Regions from separate parts of the Anoxynatronum sibiricum genome, predicted to be linked through region 2. Evidence: predicted binding sites of a transcription regulator. Region 2 holds the regulator's gene; each other region holds the start of a gene.
What was found. The regulator NrdR, encoded in region 2, represses ribonucleotide reductase genes. The targets are predictions, from matches to a motif close to CACNANATNTNGTG.
Positions count from the first base shown of each region.

Region 1: nrdJ (ribonucleoside-triphosphate reductase, adenosylcobalamin-dependent) is a predicted target of NrdR. The motif match lies at 2,710-2,723, and genes of this name have one in related genera.
Region 3: AAIG11_RS15610 (ribonucleoside triphosphate reductase) is a predicted target of NrdR. The motif match lies at 3,982-3,995, and genes of this name have one in related genera.

Region 1 covers NZ_JBCITM010000030.1:20,245-25,846, reverse strand. Annotated here, with positions in the region: gene AAIG11_RS17175 (TMEM165/GDT1 family protein) at 1-1,137, shown strand, start outside; gene AAIG11_RS17170 (putative glycoside hydrolase) at 1,245-2,498, shown strand; gene nrdJ (ribonucleoside-triphosphate reductase, adenosylcobalamin-dependent) at 2,805-5,156, shown strand; gene fusA (elongation factor G) at 5,434-5,602, shown strand, end outside.
Region 2 covers NZ_JBCITM010000002.1:299,502-305,103, forward strand. Annotated here, with positions in the region: gene plsY (glycerol-3-phosphate 1-O-acyltransferase PlsY) at 1-375, opposite strand, end outside; gene der (ribosome biogenesis GTPase Der) at 372-1,700, opposite strand; gene AAIG11_RS03455 (DUF512 domain-containing protein) at 1,705-3,072, opposite strand; gene nrdR (transcriptional regulator NrdR) at 3,087-3,560, opposite strand; gene ftsZ (cell division protein FtsZ) at 3,655-4,758, opposite strand; gene AAIG11_RS03470 (small basic family protein) at 4,920-5,261, opposite strand; gene AAIG11_RS03475 (DUF881 domain-containing protein) at 5,267-5,602, opposite strand, start outside.
Region 3 covers NZ_JBCITM010000023.1:2,694-8,295, forward strand. Annotated here, with positions in the region: gene AAIG11_RS15600 (D-2-hydroxyacid dehydrogenase) at 1-791, opposite strand, end outside; gene AAIG11_RS15605 (anaerobic ribonucleoside-triphosphate reductase activating protein) at 937-1,632, opposite strand; gene AAIG11_RS15610 (ribonucleoside triphosphate reductase) at 1,791-3,938, opposite strand; gene AAIG11_RS15615 (ABC-F family ATP-binding cassette domain-containing protein) at 4,253-5,602, opposite strand, start outside.

The DNA of each region.
Region 1 (5,602 bases), on a different contig from region 2:
TTGGCTGAAATGGGTGATAAAACGCAAATATTAGCGATGACCTTTGCAACGCGTTATCCCATGCGGAAGGTTCTGGCAGGTGTTTTTCTGGGTTCGCTGATTAATCACGGCATGGCTGTTTTCGTCGGCACTTTTTTGACAGTGGTACTGCCTGTTCAGTGGCTGGGAGCTATTGCCTCTGTCTCTTTTCTTTTTTTTGGATACTGGGCACTGTTGGCCAGTGATGATGAAACAGAAACTAGAATGCTTCATTTGGGGCCGGTGCTGACAGTGGCAACGGCGTTCTTTGTCGGTGAGTTGGGAGACAAGACACAACTTACAGCCATGGCACTGGCCACTCAGTCAGGTGCGCCGCTGGCAACGCTGGCAGGGACAACCATGGGGATGGTGGGTGTCAGTGCACTGGGTATCATGGCAGGGAAATTACTGGGAGATCGTGTGCCGGAGGTGGCGTTGAAGCTGATTGCGGCAAATGTGTTTTTTGTGTTTGGTGTCGTTGGCCTCTACAACACCCTGCCGAAGGAATGGATTCACCCTTACAGTATTGCTGTGTTCGCGGCATTGATAGTGATAACAGCCCTTCCGCTGATGAGACGTGCTGTGCGGGTGCACCGGCTGGACCAGACTGCACTGAAAGACGTGGCAGTTATTTTAAAACTTGACTTGGAACAAATAAGGCATTCGGTGGACCGGATATGCAATGATAAAGCTGCCTGTGCAAGCTGTGGTCAAGATGAATGCCCTGTATTTGAGTTGGAAACACTCATTGAAGAAGCTGTCTCCCGGGAAAACGCCATTTTAAAACAGATGCGGTCACCAAAAATTAAGGTGCTTCGGGAATTTAAACGCCAGCATCTGTACGATACTCTCAAGGTTGTGTACACCACCTGCCGCCACTGCCAACCTCATCATGAGACCTGCGTACTGAATCAGACCCGGCTGGTACTAGAAAAACTTCTGTTTGGTCATTCGCTGGTATTTCAGGGAGACTGGGATCAGTATCTGGAGCAGATCCACCAGGAAGATCATGACTACTACCACAGCCATTTGCAGCACTGGCACGAGACCATTAAAAAAGAAAACCGACGCTGTACCCATGAACTACCGCAACCCCGTGCAGATGCAAAGACCGAATGATCAGCAGGTACATCTTGATGAATACCTGTGGTATAATAACAAAGAATGCATGAATGGAATCGTGACAATAAATGTAATGACAGAGGCATGGGAGGCTGTTAATCGTGATGGGATTCAGGCGGGTAAGCGAACTTGATCAATGGAAACGGCGTTTTATTCTGGGGTTGTGTTTCACCATTACCCTTGGAATCACGGGATGTCAAATGGCGTTTCGTCAGCCGGTTGATGAAACAAGAGCGGTCATGGAAGCCTGGAATGATGAAGCACTGGCAGCCATTCCGATGAAGGGCAGCGACTATATGGTGCAACCTGGCAGCAGTTGGGAGCCCTTTAAAATTTACCGGGAAGTCAAGGGTATTTATATGACGGGCAATACCATTGGGCTTCAATGGCGTTTTGAAGAACTTCTCAATGAAACCAATCAGTCAGTGATTAATGCCTGGGTGGTGGATGTGAAGGATGATCACGGCACGATGACCTATGCATCTGACATCCCCATGGTGAATGATTTGGGGCAGGATGCCCGGGTGAAGGTAAGGGATTTTCAGGAAGCCATGGATATCATGCATTATCATGATATTTACCCCATCGCTCGCATCGTGACATTCAAAGACGTCATTGCTGCTGCGGGAAACCCCCACTGGGCCATTCAGACCCATGAAGGACAGGTGTGGCGGGACCGTAAGCAGGATGCATGGCTGAATCCATACAATCGGGAAGCATGGGACTATCTGGTGGATATTGCCAAGGAAGCGGCTACGCGGGGATTTTACGAGGTTCAATTTGATTATGTGCGGTTTCCCACTGATGGTCCCCGGGAGCAAATTGACTATGGTGAAGCCGGTGAACAGGAAACCATGGCAGAAGCCATTGCCGCTTTTCTGTCTTATGCCCGGGAAGAGCTGAAACCCTATGGGGTGTATGTGTCGGCAGATATTTTTGGTCTGGTGCCGGCGGTCACCGACGATATGCGACTGGGACAGCATTTGGAAACATTGACTGTTGCCACTGATATTCTCTGTCCCATGGCGTATCCTTCCCATTACGCATTGGGTACTTTCGGTGTGGCTGTTCCTGATCTTGAGCCTTATCCCATTCTATATGAAACCATGAAGCGAGCTGTTGAACGGATTGAAGCGATGGAAACAGACGAGCCCAAGGCAGTGTTGCGCCCATGGCTTCAGGATTTCACCGCCAGCTATTTGGGGAGAGGCTATTACCAGCGGTATGGTGTTGATCAGGTTCGTGAACAGATCAAAGGCACCTATGACAGTGGCGTCAATGAATGGCTCCTCTGGAATGCAGGCAATAACTACACCTGGGAAGCACTGCGAGAAGACGTTCCGCGGAATACTCCATAGAAGAAAAGCGCTGGTACTGAAAGATACCAGTGCTTTTTTTAGTGCTAAAAGTGTGTTTGAAAACGGAGAGTCATTCTGCGCTTGCCAGGAAGAAATCGGAATCATGACAGGGACAAATTCCCCGATATTTGGTGAATGGTAAAATGATTGGCAGAATCTGTTTAAACCGAACAATATATGGTATAATCTAACCTGCAGCACAAAGTTAAAACACAACATATAGTTATTGCTTCGGCAAAAAAAGGAAAAGACGGGCATCCTGATCACCCACTCTTTTCAGCTCTAAATCACAAGAGGAGGCGCAAAATGAATATTCGAAAGCGTGATGGGCGATTGATGGCATTTGATATGGGAAAAATCAGCAATGCCATTGAAAAAGCCATGACAGAAACGAAAGGTGGCGTTGATCAACATCTCAGTCACACCATCGCACGCCAGGTGGAAGAAGCAGTGAAAGGCCAGCAGCAGCCGGTTCATGTGGAAAATATACAGGACTTGGTGGAACTGTATTTAATGGACAGTGAGCGAAAAGATGTTGCCAAAAACTACATCATCTACCGGAATGAACGTAATAAAAGCCGGGCGATGCGCCAGGAATCAGACTATCGTGTCATCGGAGACGGATTTGTCAGCAAGTACAAGCATTTGCCCAATCCCATGGCACAGCTGGGCAGCTTTGTCTATTACCGCACTTATTCACGGTGGCTGCCGGAGGAAAACCGGCGAGAATACTGGTGGGAAACCGTTCGGCGGGCAGTGGAATACAACTGCAGCCTGGTGCAAACCACCCGGGAAGAAGCTGAGAAGCTGTATGACAATATCTTTCATCTGAAGCAGTTTCTTTCAGGCCGTACCTTCTGGGTAGGATACACCCCGGTGGCCGAGCATTACCCCATGGCGAACTATAATTGCGCCTTTATTATTGTGGATGCCATTGGAACATTAAAAGAACTGTTTTACCTCCTGATGCTGGGCAGTGGTGTGGGCGCGCGCATTCTGCGGTCTGATGTGGAACAACTGCCTCACATGCGCACCGATTACGAGCTGATTCATAAGGACTATAACCCGGTGCCGCCCTCACTTCGGGAGGACAACACCAGCATGCAGTTCATGCACAACAATACGGTGAAAATAACTGTGGGAGACAGCAAAGAAGGCTGGACTCAGGCGCTGGACCATTTTTTTCAACTATTAACCAACAGTGAATACAAAAAAATCAAAACAGTGATTGTTGACTATGATCATGTGCGCCCCAAAGGTGAAAAACTGAAAAACTTTGGTGGAACCGCCAGCGGTCATACAAGTCTGAAAAACATGTTTGCCAAGATTGATGTGGTGATTCGAAAACGGGGCTGGATGGAAGGAAAAAAGAGGGTAAAAATGCAACCGGTGGATATGCTGGACATCATCAATATCATTGGTGAAAATGTGGTGGTGGGCGGCGTGCGACGCACTGCAGAAATGGTGCTCATTGACCCTGAAGACGCCGACAGCATCCGGGCAAAATCCGAGTTGTACAAAAAGATTGATGGTCAGTGGATTGTGGATCAGGATCTGATTCACCGGCAAATGAGCAATAACTCGATTTACTATGATGCCAAACCGGATCGCGAAACACTTCACTGGCTTTTGGAACAGATGCGCTATTCAGGAGAGCCGGGATTTGTGAATGCGGAAGCTGCACAAAAACGCCGGCCCAACATGAATGGGGTGAACCCCTGCGGAGAAATTCTGCTGGACACACGAGGCGTCTGCAACCTGACCACTATCAATGTATTCGCCTTTGTCAGGGAAGATGGATCTCTTGATCATGAAGGGTTGATGGAAGCCCAGCGCCTCTCAGCACGGGCGGCTTATCGAATGACTTGCGTTGAGCTGGAACTTCCCGGTTGGGATGCAGTGCAGCGCCGTGATAAGCTGGTGGGTTGCAGTCTGACGGGCTGGCAGGATCTGGTGAACGCCCTGAAACTGACAATGGAACAGCAAGTGGAACTGTTGCAATCATTGCGCCAAGCCGCTCGGGAATCAGCAGACCATTATGCCGATGAAATCGGAGAAAACCGGCCACTGCTGGTGACCACTGTTAAGCCTGAGGGAACACTCTCCCAGTTGCCGACAGTATCCTCAGGTGTGCACTACTCCCACTCCCCTTACTATGTCAGGCGGATTCGCGTCAGTGCTCAGGACCCGCTGGTGAAGGTGTGCGAAGATCTTGAGTATCCCGTCTATCCGGAAGTGGGGCAGGACCCGGAAAATTGCACCACCAAAGTGGTGGAGTTCCCGGTGAAGGCTCCGGCAGGTAAAACCAAATCCGATGTCAGTGCCATTGAACAGCTGGAAAACTACCGCATGTTCATGGATCACTATGTGGATCACAACGCCTCCATCACGGTGCATGTGCGGGACGATGAGTGGGAAGCCGTTGAAGAATGGATGTGGAAACATTGGGACAGTGTTGTAGCGGTGAGTTTCCTGTCCTTCGGTGAAAGCTTTTACCAGCTGATGCCCTACGAAAGTATCACCGAAGAAGAGTACCTGAAACGCAGGGATGCCATGAAGCCGTTTATTGCTTCCCTGATCAACCGATATGAAAACCCAAACTTCCGTTTTGATCCCACAGACAGCAGCTGCGAAAATGGCGTGTGTCCCATCCGATAGACAATGATTAACCGTTTGAGCAGGTGTATTGCCGACGTGATCGGCATGGAGCGCCTGCTTGACGTTTTTTGGCCTGAAGCCGCTTAAAAGCAAGACGATTTACCGCCAACAGTCGAAGAAACCAAACGTGCACACCAGCGAATAAGGCAGAATAGTGGTTTAAAAAGAAATATCAAAATAAATTAAAATTTCCTGTCAACAAAAGAAGGATTTTGGCAATTCATCGCGAATACTTCCATATGATTAAAATTCAGCAACTAAACAGGGAGGAACAAGGATGAAAGTGTACGAAGCCGAAAAAATCAGAAACATAGCGCTGCTGGGTCATGGTGGCAGCGGTAAGACAACCTTCTGTGAGGCAGCGCTGTATGCTGCAGGCGTTTCCAACCGGATGGGAAAAGTGGAAGACGGAAACACTTTTTCCGATTTTGATAAAGAGGAAATCA
Region 2 (5,602 bases):
CGCCAGACAAATCCAAGCCAGCTGTGGATGGATCATAAAACCCACTCCCATCGTTGTTGCCACTCCTTTGCCGCCTTTAAATCGCAGAAGCACTGGCCAATTGTGTCCCACTACCGCCAACAGACCACATACCCCTGCCATGGTTTCACCTGAAAAATAGCGACCCATCCAAACAGCCACAACACCCTTCAGGAGATCACAGAAAAGAACCAATATGGCCAGCTTCAGACCCAGAACGCGCATCACATTGGTAGTGCCGGCGTTTCCACTGCCATGTTCACGAATATCAATATTAGCGGTTAATTTTCCCAGAAAAAAAGCTGGCGAAAAATTCCCGAGAAAATAAGCTGCCATCAATAAAACTGCAATTTTCATGCCCCGGTTCCTCCCGATTTTTCTCGTAACATAAAGCGCACGGGCGTGCCTTCAAATCCGAAGTTTTCCCTAATCCGATTTTCGAGATATCTCTGATAAGAAAAATGCATGAGTTCCTTGTCGTTAATGAAGAGAATAAACGTTGGCGGCTTCACAGAAACCTGTGTGCCATAGAATATTTTCAGGCGTTTGCCTTTATCTGAAGGCGGTTGTTTCATAAGGGTTGATTCTGCTATCACTTCGTTTAAAACGCCTGTTTGTATGCGCATGGCATGTTGATTGGAAACATGTTGAATTGCTGGGATGATGCGATCTATCCGCTGCCCCGTCAAGACAGATACGAATAGAATCGGTGCATATTGACAAAATCCGAGTTCGCGCCTGATGTCTTTCGTCATCTGATTCACTGTTTTATTATCTTTTTCCACCAAATCCCATTTGTTGACAAGTATGACCATCGCTTTGCCGTTTTCATGGCTGAGGCCTGCCACCTTCTTATCTTGCTCCGTCACGCCTTCACGGCCATCAATCATCAACACACATACGTCAGAGCGTTCAATAGCAGCAATCGCTCGAAGGACACTGTAATGTTCAACATCATCATTAATGCGGCTTTTCTTACGCAGGCCCGCTGTATCTATCAGCAGATATTCCTGCCCATCCATGGAAAATGGTGTGTCAATGGCATCTCGGGTCGTCCCTGCGATATCACTGACAATAACGCGTTCTTCACCAAGAAATTTATTAATAAGGGAAGATTTGCCTACATTTGGCTTTCCAATCACAGATACTTTAATTTGATCTTGATCTTCATGGCTGTGCGTTGATTCAGGAAAATGACTAATTACCAAATCCAGCAGGTCCCCTAAACCGTAAGCCATTTCAGCCGAGATTTCAATAGGATCCCCCAGACCCAGTTCATAAAAATCATAATAATACTCAGAATGCTGGTGTGAATCCACTTTATTAACAACTAAAATCACAGGGCGATTGTTTTTGCGTAACAAATCAGCAATTTCCTGGTCCTGAGCAGTAATACCTGCTCTACCATCCACCATAAAAAGTATGACATGGGCCATTTCCATGGCCAATTGTGCCTGTTTTCGCATTTGTGAAGGAATGATCTCACTTGAAGAAGGTTCAAGGCCACCTGTATCAATCAATGAAAACGTATGGTTCAACCATTCCACCTCAGCATATATCCTGTCACGGGTTACTCCTGGAGTGTCTTCAACAATGGAAATGCGGCGTCCTGCCAACCGGTTAAAAAAAGTTGATTTCCCTACATTTGGCCTTCCAATGACGGCCACAATTGATTTTGACATCTTATTATTCACTCCTGCTCTTTGTATTCCTTGCCGAATGTCGCAACATTGTTTTTATCCACTGACTTCCATCCACCTGGCATGGAATCACTTTGATGCCAAGCTGTTGAGAAACATCAGAAACAGTCAGATCATCTAAAAAAACCATTTCTCCATGTTTTAGCATATTTTCTGGAATCATCACGAAATCGCCCAAAAACTCACCTTTTAGGCGTGTAACCAAGTCTTGTCCTGTCACCAATCCACTAACGGTGATTGACGGACCGAAAAATGTATTCGCTACAGGTATCACTTTTACTATAAGACCTTCAACCTTTAGCATCAGCCTTTCAGCCAGCAACATCATAAAAGGTGCTGCAGCTTCTCCAGTAGCAATGGTCATATGAAAAGAGTGTCTTTTGCGAATTAATGGCATTTTCTGCAAAAAAGCTATTGCATCCAACTCAAAAGAAGCCAGCATTCCGACACCATTTTCAAGCTGATAAAAAGCCTCATATGCTGAGGCATCCGGCCATGGTTCTTCTGCTTTAAGATAAAATTCATCCGCAGGATATACCAGCTTTCTGCCCAACTTGTTCTCCCAACGATTCTGCCATTCATGTATTTGCTTCAGCACCTGCCTCGCTTTTGAACCTGTAACAGACTGCAGCGCTGCATTTTTCTGATATTTGGTAATACCTACCGGAACCACTGCAATGCTAATGATACTTTCTGCAAGTGGTTCCATATCTGTTAAGGTTCGATCCAACTCAGAACCGTCATTAAATCCGGGACATAAGACGATTTGAAGATTCATGCGTATGTGATGTTCATGAAACCGCTTGAGAGTTGTCATCAGATTGCCGGCAAATCGATTGTTGAGCATTTGAACCCTTAGCTCTGGGTTTGATGTATGAACAGATATATTTAGCGGACTGATCCTATAACGTATCATTTTGTCGATTTCATCTGGTTTCATATTTGTAAGAGTAATGTAGTTACCTTGCAGAAAAGAAAGTCTGGAATCATCATCTTTCACATATAGTGCTGAGCGCATCCCTGGAGGCATCTGATCAATAAAGCAAAAAAGACACTTATTACGGCATTGGCGGGTTTCAGCCATCACAGGATTTTCAAACTCAATTCCCAGTTCATCATCATAGTCTTTGACAATTTCAAGTACCCATTCACCGCCATCCGCTCTTTGCAGTGTCAGTTCAATATTTTCATCTGCTGTCAAGAATCGATAATCTATCACATCTTCCACCAGGCATCCATTAATGGCTATCAAACAGTCGCCAGCCTGTACGCCCAACTCAGAAGCAATACTCCCTGGCACCACCCGGGAGATGATATTAACTGTTCGCATATCTTCCAATTTTACACACTCCATAACGCCTCAAAAAATCATCGATTGGCAGGTCTTTTTTTTTCGTGCAGTATTTTTGTCAGTTCATCCATGAATGTGTTCAGATCTTTAAACTCCCTATAAACAGATGCAAATCGGACATAAGCCACTTCATCCAGCTTTTTAAGGGCATCCATAACCATCTCGCCAATCTGATCTGTCGCCACTTCTTTTTCCATTTCATTCTGCAAATACTTTTCAATTTGATTGACCAGTGTCTCTATTTCCTTTAATGGAACAGGTCTTTTTTCACAGGCTCGAATCATACCATTTAAAATTTTATTTCTATTGAAGGGTTCACGGTTGCCTGATTTTTTAATGACAATCAATGGAATTTCTTCCACTTTTTCATATGTGGTGAATCTTTTTTGGCAGGCATTACATTCTCTTCTTCTTCGAATGGCTTGCCCTTCATCCGTTGGACGGGAATCAATCACTTTTGAGTCAAACTGGCCACAAAATGGGCAATTCATCCATTTCACCCGCTTTCTTTCATTAATCTCCTATGAATCAAAAAGAAAAGACCTGCCCCCTGCTCTCACGTCTTTTCTTTCGTTAAATGCGTCACTATTTTTTACGTCTAAGAAAAACTGGAATATCCAACTCATCAGATTTTGCGGGCTCTTCAGTTAATTCATCCAGGAGATCCTTCTGTTTTTCTTCTGAGACTTTGGCTGCTTTTGTCTCATTTTGTTTCTTTTGAGAAACACGTTGAGGTTGACCATCAAAACCGGTTGCAATTACCGTAATCTGAATCTCGTCTTTCAGCTCTTCGTTGATCACCGCTCCAAAAATAATATTGGCATCTTCATCTGCTTCTTCCTGAATCATCTGGGCTGCCTCATGCACCTCGAAGAGGCTCAGATTTGAACTGCCGGTAATATTAATCAACACGCCCCGTGCACCATTAATGGAAGTTTCCAGTAATGGACTGTTGATGGCTTGTTTAGCTGCCTCCTGTGCCCGATGCTCTCCTGCTGACCGTCCGATGCCCATATGTGCCAACCCTTGATCAAACATGATTGTTTTTACATCCGCAAAATCACAGTTTACAAGACCGGCATCATCGATCAGATCAGAGATACCCTGAACCCCCTGACGCAGTATATCATCGGCCAGTCGAAATGCTTCAATTATCGATGTTTTTTTCTCAACAACTTCCAAAAGACGGTCATTGGGAATAGTAACCAGCGTATCAACACAATCCCTCAACTGATTAATTCCCTGGTCTGCATGACGCCATCTTCTTTTTCCTTCAAAAGAGAAGGGTTTTGTCACGACACCAACGGTGAGAATGCCCATTTCCCTTGCAATTTCGGCAACAACAGGCGCTGCTCCGGTACCCGTACCCCCTCCCATGCCAGAAGTCACAAACACCATATCAGCACCCTGAAGCAGCTTGCACAGGTCATCCCTGCTTTCCTCGGCTGCCTTTTTGCCTATTTCAGGGTTAGCTCCTGCACCTAAGCCTTTTGTTAACTTTTCACCTATCTGCAATTTCTGTTCTGCGCGGGAGTTCATGAGAGCTTGCTTATCAGTGTTGACAGCAATAAACTCGACACCTTTCATACCGGTTTCAATCATTCGGTTGACTGCATTGTTACCTCCGCCACCAACACCAATTACTTTAATCTGTGCTACATTCTCCATATCCATGTCAAATTCTAACACGAAGTCCCCTCCTCGATCTTCGAATTTATCTTGAACAAAACCTGTTTATCTCATGTTTACATGGTTATTTATTCCACATAAATCTTCTGATTCCTTTGTCTTTTTATTATGGATAACACATCAACCATTCCATTTTTCAGAGAGCACCAGCATCATAATCACTAATGGGTATGTAACCGATTGATAAGGTGACGCCTGATAATTGCAAAGTTTTGGAACAAGCGGCTCCCAAAGGCAAAAATGGCAGCATAGTAGAGGGGAACTCCCAATCGATCACCGATATACGCCAAAAATGCAGCCAGAATTGCGTTGCTAAAAAATCCGGTCACAAAAATTTCAGTATTGAATTTATTTTCCAGGCTCGCTCTCAAGCCCCCGAAAACCGAGTCGAGGGAGGCTAAAATTGCCACAGATATATAGAGAGTAAATGCAGCAGGATAAGTTACTGGTAAGATAACGCCAAGCAGTATTCCCAAAAGTAGTCCAACAAAGGCATAAATCATTTAAATCATTCACCTTCCTTAACTGAAACGTATTGTAGCTGACGCTGGCCATGATACCGTGGAATACGTACTCGTTCACTGACATGAGATTCAACTCTCAAACCAAAAACCTCTTTCAGCTCCCAGGCATATGTGTTGGGTGCTTTAATCGCTGCATTGAGCAAATCGTAATTTCCAATGGCTTTAATGACAAAAGGCTGTGCATACGTGAACTGATTGATGGTAATTGTCGCTCCGGCACATTGAATTTCTGATGTGCTTAACACCCGTTGTCCATTGATAGACAGTGCTTCTGCCCCTGCAATTTTTAGATCGTTGATGATTCTCAGCACATCAGCATC
Region 3 (5,602 bases), on a different contig from region 2:
TTCTCCGGCAAGGGCTCCGCCTCAAACACATCGGACCAAAAGGCTCGGATCTTCCCTTCCCGCAGCACCTCAATCAGGTCGGTTTCTTTGATGGTGCTGCCCCGGCCCATGTTAATGAGGCAGGCCTCCGGTTTCATTTTTTCCAGCAGGGCGCGGTTAACAAGGTGTTCTGTGGCTGGGGTACCCGGCAGCAGGTTGACAATATAGTCGCTTTCGCTGAAGAGCCATTCAATGGATTCCATGCCCACCACTTTTTCCACATGGGGTACTTCACGGGGATTGTTTTTCAGGCCAAACACCCGCATACCCATGAACTGGGCTTTATGGGCCACCTCTTCACCGATGGTTCCCAAACCCAGAATACCCAGGGTGGCGCCGTTAATTTCCCCTTGCAGGGACTTGCGATCCCACTGGCCGCTAAACTGGCGTCGCATCAGCAAATGAATGCTGCGAGCCAGCATCACCATGGCGGCGATGGCATACTCGGCCATGTGAATGCGGTGTATCCCTTTGCCATTGGTGACCACCGCTCCCTGATCTATCAGTTCTTTCAGGGGGAAGGCATCCACCCCCACGCTGAGGGCCTGTACCCATTTGAGCCGACGGCCTTTTCGAAGAATATCCATCTCGCAGGGAAATGCCACCAGTACTTCGGCATCTTCAATGATTTCAGCCAGTTCCTCCGGCCGGATCACGGTCTCCAACTGCCACTCGTCTGCTGGCAGCAGTTTTTCAAATGCTTCCCGGTCAACCTTCAGGTATTTGGGGGCATAGACAACTAATTTTCGCATGGGCTCCACTCCGTTTCTTTCACTCATTGTGTCATGATCACAGGTTACGTCACATATTTACCCAGTATGGGTCAGGTTATTGACTGCAAAACAAAAAGACACCCGAAAAAGCTGTCCGGGAGTCCTTTCAAAGCGCCTTTCATCACTACAGCCGTATGATCACTTCTTCAAACCATTGCTTCATTTCATCTCGAACGCTTTTTAAAAAGCTTTCTTTATAGGGATGAAAGCAGCCTTTGCCGGCCAGCACATTTTTGCTGTCCCGGAAATTTTGGAGCACATAACGTTTGCTGCCTTTCAGCCAATAGGCGATAGCCAGCAAATCTTCCCGGGAAAGCAGCTCCTGACAGACAGTGGTGCGGAATTCATATTGCTTCAGGTGGGTTCTGATGAGTTCAATACTGCGGTTAATAACGGCTTCATCCATCGGTACGCCGGCAACTGCTTCATAACGCTCTGGAGGTGCCTTGATATCCATGGCCACATAATCCACCAGACCTTCTTTCAGCAAGCGCTCCAACAACTCAGGGTTGGTGCCGTTGGTGTCAATTTTAATCAGGTAGCCCAGTTTTCGAACTTCCACCACCAGGTCATACAGGTCGTCGGTGAGGGTACACTCCCCCCCTGAAAAGACCACTGCATCGATGAGATGGGCGCGTCTTGCCAATTCTTCCAATAGTTGTTTCTGGTCAAGATCTTCTCCTTCCCCTTCCAGCAATTCAGCATTATGACAGTAAGGGCAGCGGAAATTGCACCCCTTTGAAAATAGCACTGTGGATAGCCCGTTGGGATAATCAATCAGCGATGTTTTCTGAATGCCGCCAATGCGCACACGCTTCACCTCGGTTTGTTGGATTGGGTAAATCGTTTTCCTCTTTTCATCCTAAAGCAAAATGGGTGACATGGCAAGAAAAAACGTCATGGCATTAGAAGGGGAGTCCCCCTCAATGGAACTCCCCCTACTCTTAATGGTCTGTCATCGGGCTGGCACGCAGCGCCTTACCCAGCTTTCACAGCGTTTTTTTCCTGTACTGCCTGAGCACTGGCGGTTGCACCTTCCAGGCTTACTTGGGTATCGAACTCCAACCGATCTTTAAACTCTTCTTTTTTTCCTTTGTTCCAGGACTGTACCGGTCGATGGAAGCCCACCACCCGGGTCCAAACCTCTGCCTCGCTGCCGCAGTGGGGGCAGGTGAACTGCTCGCCCTTTAAATAGCCGTGTTCAGAACAGATGCTGTAGGTGGGTGTCAGGGTCATGTAGGGCATGTGGGAATGCTGAAAGCTTCGCTTAATCAGCAGCTTGGCGGTTTCAACGTTCTCGATTTCTTCACCGATGAACCCATGGAACACGGTGCCGCCGGTGTATTTTGTCTGAAGGGGCTCTTGGGCTTCAATGGCTTCAAAAATATCTTTGGTGTGTCCCACAGGCAGCTGGGTAGAGTTGGTGTAATAGGGCTCATTCTCTCCCTGGCTGATGATGCGGGGGTACATGGCTTTGTCGATGCGGGCGAACCGGTAGGAGGTTCCCTCTGCCGGAGAGGCTTCCAGATTCCACAGGCTTCCTGTTTCTTCCTGGAAGATGGAAATCACCCGGTTCATAAACTCCATGATGTCAATGGCAAACTCCTGACCTTCTTCACTGGTGATGTCGACTCCCAGCAGGTTTAGGCAGGCTTCATTCATGCCGTTGAGGCCAATGGTGGAGAAATGATTCTTAAAGTATTCTCCCGTGGAGTCTTTGACGCTTTGAAGATAGTACCTTGAATAAGGATAAAGGCCTGATTCCATGTAGTTTTCCAGCACCAGTCGTTTTTCATCACAGATTTCCCGGGCCAGCTCCATTAGTTCCCGCACCCTTCGTTTGAACTCTTCCGGATTGTTGGTCAGGTAACCAATGCGGGCCATGTTCAGCGTCACCACGTTAATGGAGCCTGTCATGGGATTGGCGCCAAAGAGACCACCGCCCCGCTTGCGCAGTTCCCGGTTATCCAGCCGCAGGCGACAGCACATGCTGCGTATATCCTCCGGTGACATATCGGAGTTGAGGAAGTTGGCGAAATAGGGGGTGCCGAATTTACGGGTCATTTCCATGATGGCATCGGCCACCTCAGACTCCCAGGGGAAGTCGGGGGTGATGTTGATAGTGGGGATGGGGAAGCTGAAAGCCCGCTGGGCCCCGTCACCTTCCATCATCACTTCACAGAAAGCCATGTTGAACAGGTCCATTTCTTTTTGAAACTCTCCGTAGGTCTTATCCATGGAAACACCGCCAATGGTAACCGGCTGATTTTTCAGCATGGGGTGGGGGGCGATATCCAGAGTGATGTTGGTAAAGGGGGTCTGAAAGCCCACCCGGGTGGGAATATTCAGGTTAAACACAAATCGCTGCAGGGCTTTTTTTACCTGGGCATAGTCCAGCTCATCGTAGTAGATGAAAGGCGCCAAATAAGTATCAATGCTGGAAACCGCCTGGGCACCGGCTGACTCCCCCTGAAGGGTGTACAGCAGATTTACCAGTTGTCCCAATGCGGTTTCTAGGTGTTTGGGCGGCTTAGACTCCACTTTTCCCTTGGCTCCCTTAAAGCCTCTGCGGAGAAAATCTTCCATATCCCAGCCACAGCAGTAGGGTGCCAGCAACCCCAAGTCATGAATGTGCAGGTCGCCACGTACGTGGGCGTCCCGCAGTTCTTTTCGGTAGATTTTGTTCAGCCAGTATTTGGAGCTGATGGATTCCACAATGTGGTTGTTCAGTCCCTGGAGAGAGAAACCCATATTGGCGTTTTCATTCACCCGCCAGTCGGCCAGGCTCACGTATTCTTCCACCATTTCTTCTGCATCCATGAACAGGTTTTTAACTTCCCGAATCTCTTCCCGCCGCTTGCGGTAAAGTATGTATGCCTTGGCCGTTTTGGCATGGCCTTCTTCAATGAGCACTTTTTCCACAATGTCCTGAATGTCTTCAACAGACGGTATGCTGGCCCGAAAGGTTTCGTTGAGGATGTCCTCTGCTTTTTTTGCCAGGCTGCCGGCTCTTATTTCATCACTTCCCCCCACGGACTTCACCGCGGCGAAGATGGCATCTTTAATTTTTGTCAACTGGAAATCAGCAATTTCCCCGTTTCTTTTTTGAATCTTGGTAATGGCCACGATCCGTAACCTCCTTTATTTAGTAGCATGCTAAAAATGAATGCACAACATATGGTATATTTTAGCCTATTTTGAAATGATTTCAAAATGCCAAAATCCTTGATTTTACTGTTTTTCTGTCTAATAGCTTCTTCTTTCTCCTTCTCACGAATCATCGGCTTTTTTTCAGCTGATCCCACGATATTTTTCCTTGACATTGGATAAAAACAGTTTTTCCACAAAAGAAGCCCGCTGATTGCAGGCAATTCAAAAGGTCTTTGACAGGAGTTATGTCTAAAGACCTATTTCACATTCAGCTGAAGGGTGGCCCTTGTTTATTGTTCAGCAATGGTTTCCGCTTTTTCTGACAGATATGTCCACCGTTCCAACAGTGCGTCCATTTGCTGTAACAGTGCCAGTTTTTCTGCGGTGGCAGTTTCGAGAAACTGAAAATCGGCGGCTTTTTCCAGCATGGCTTCTTCAAGTGAACTGATGGATTTTTCAAGGGTTACAATGCGTTCTTCGATGGTGTCATATTCCTGTTGTTCTTTATAGGTGAATTTAAGGGGACGTTCTGCTTGGCTTCTTTTCAGTGGTTGATTTGGTGTACCAGCTCTTTTTTCGGTTCTTTCAGCTTCTGCTGCTTTTGCTGCATCACCCAGTTCCTTTTCTCTGGAACGTTGTTCTTTCAGCCATTCGCTACATGAAAGGCCTGTTTCTGTCACGCTGCCATCGGATCCAAATACAATAAGCCGATCTGCCAGACGGTCCATCAAATATCGGTCATGAGAGGCAATGACCACCGTTCCGGGAAACTGGTCAATATAGTCTTCCAGCACAGCCAGCGTGACCACATCCAGGTCGTTGGTGGGTTCATCCAACAGCAGGAGGTTAGGTTCTTCCATAAGGCGCCTTAACAACAACAGGCGACGTTTTTCGCCGCCGGAAAGGGAACCCACTGTGGTCCACTGTTTTTCAGGGGAAAACAGGAATCGTTCCAGCATTTGAGAAGCTGTGATTCGCTGGTTTTGGCTGAGGGTAATCACTTCCCGACCTTCCCGCATGTACTCCAATACTCTTTGCTGGGCATTCAGCTCCTGATTTTCCTGACGAAAAAAGGCCAGACGCACAGTTTCTCCCCGTTCCACAGTTCCTTTTACAGGCTCCAGCTCTCCTGCCATCAGTTTCATCAGGGTGCTTTTGCCACTGCCGTTGGGGCCTGCCAGCCCCACAATTTCTCCGGGCTTCAGCAACAGGTTAAAGTTCTGGATCACCGGCGATTGTCCTTCGTAGGCAACGCTCACCTGTTTCAGTTCCATGACTTTTTTGCCCAGCCGATGAGTTAACACTGGCAAGTCCAGGTTGGTTTCCTGATTTTTTACCAGTGATTCTTCCAAATGATCAAAGCGCTGAATGCGGGCTTTTTGCTTGGTGGTACGGGCTCTGGCTCCCCGGCGAATCCACGCCAGCTCCTGTTTGAAAAGGGTTTGCAACCTTCGCTGGGTGGCCGCCTCTTTGGCCATGCGTTCTTCTTTCTGTGTCAGGTATTCACTGTAGCTTCCACTGTAAAGGGTCAGTGTGCCGTCTTCCAGTTCTCCAATCTGATTCACCACCCGGTCAAGGAAATAGCGGTCATGAGTGACCATCACCAGTGCGCCTTTGCGTTGCTGAAGGTAGGTTTCCAG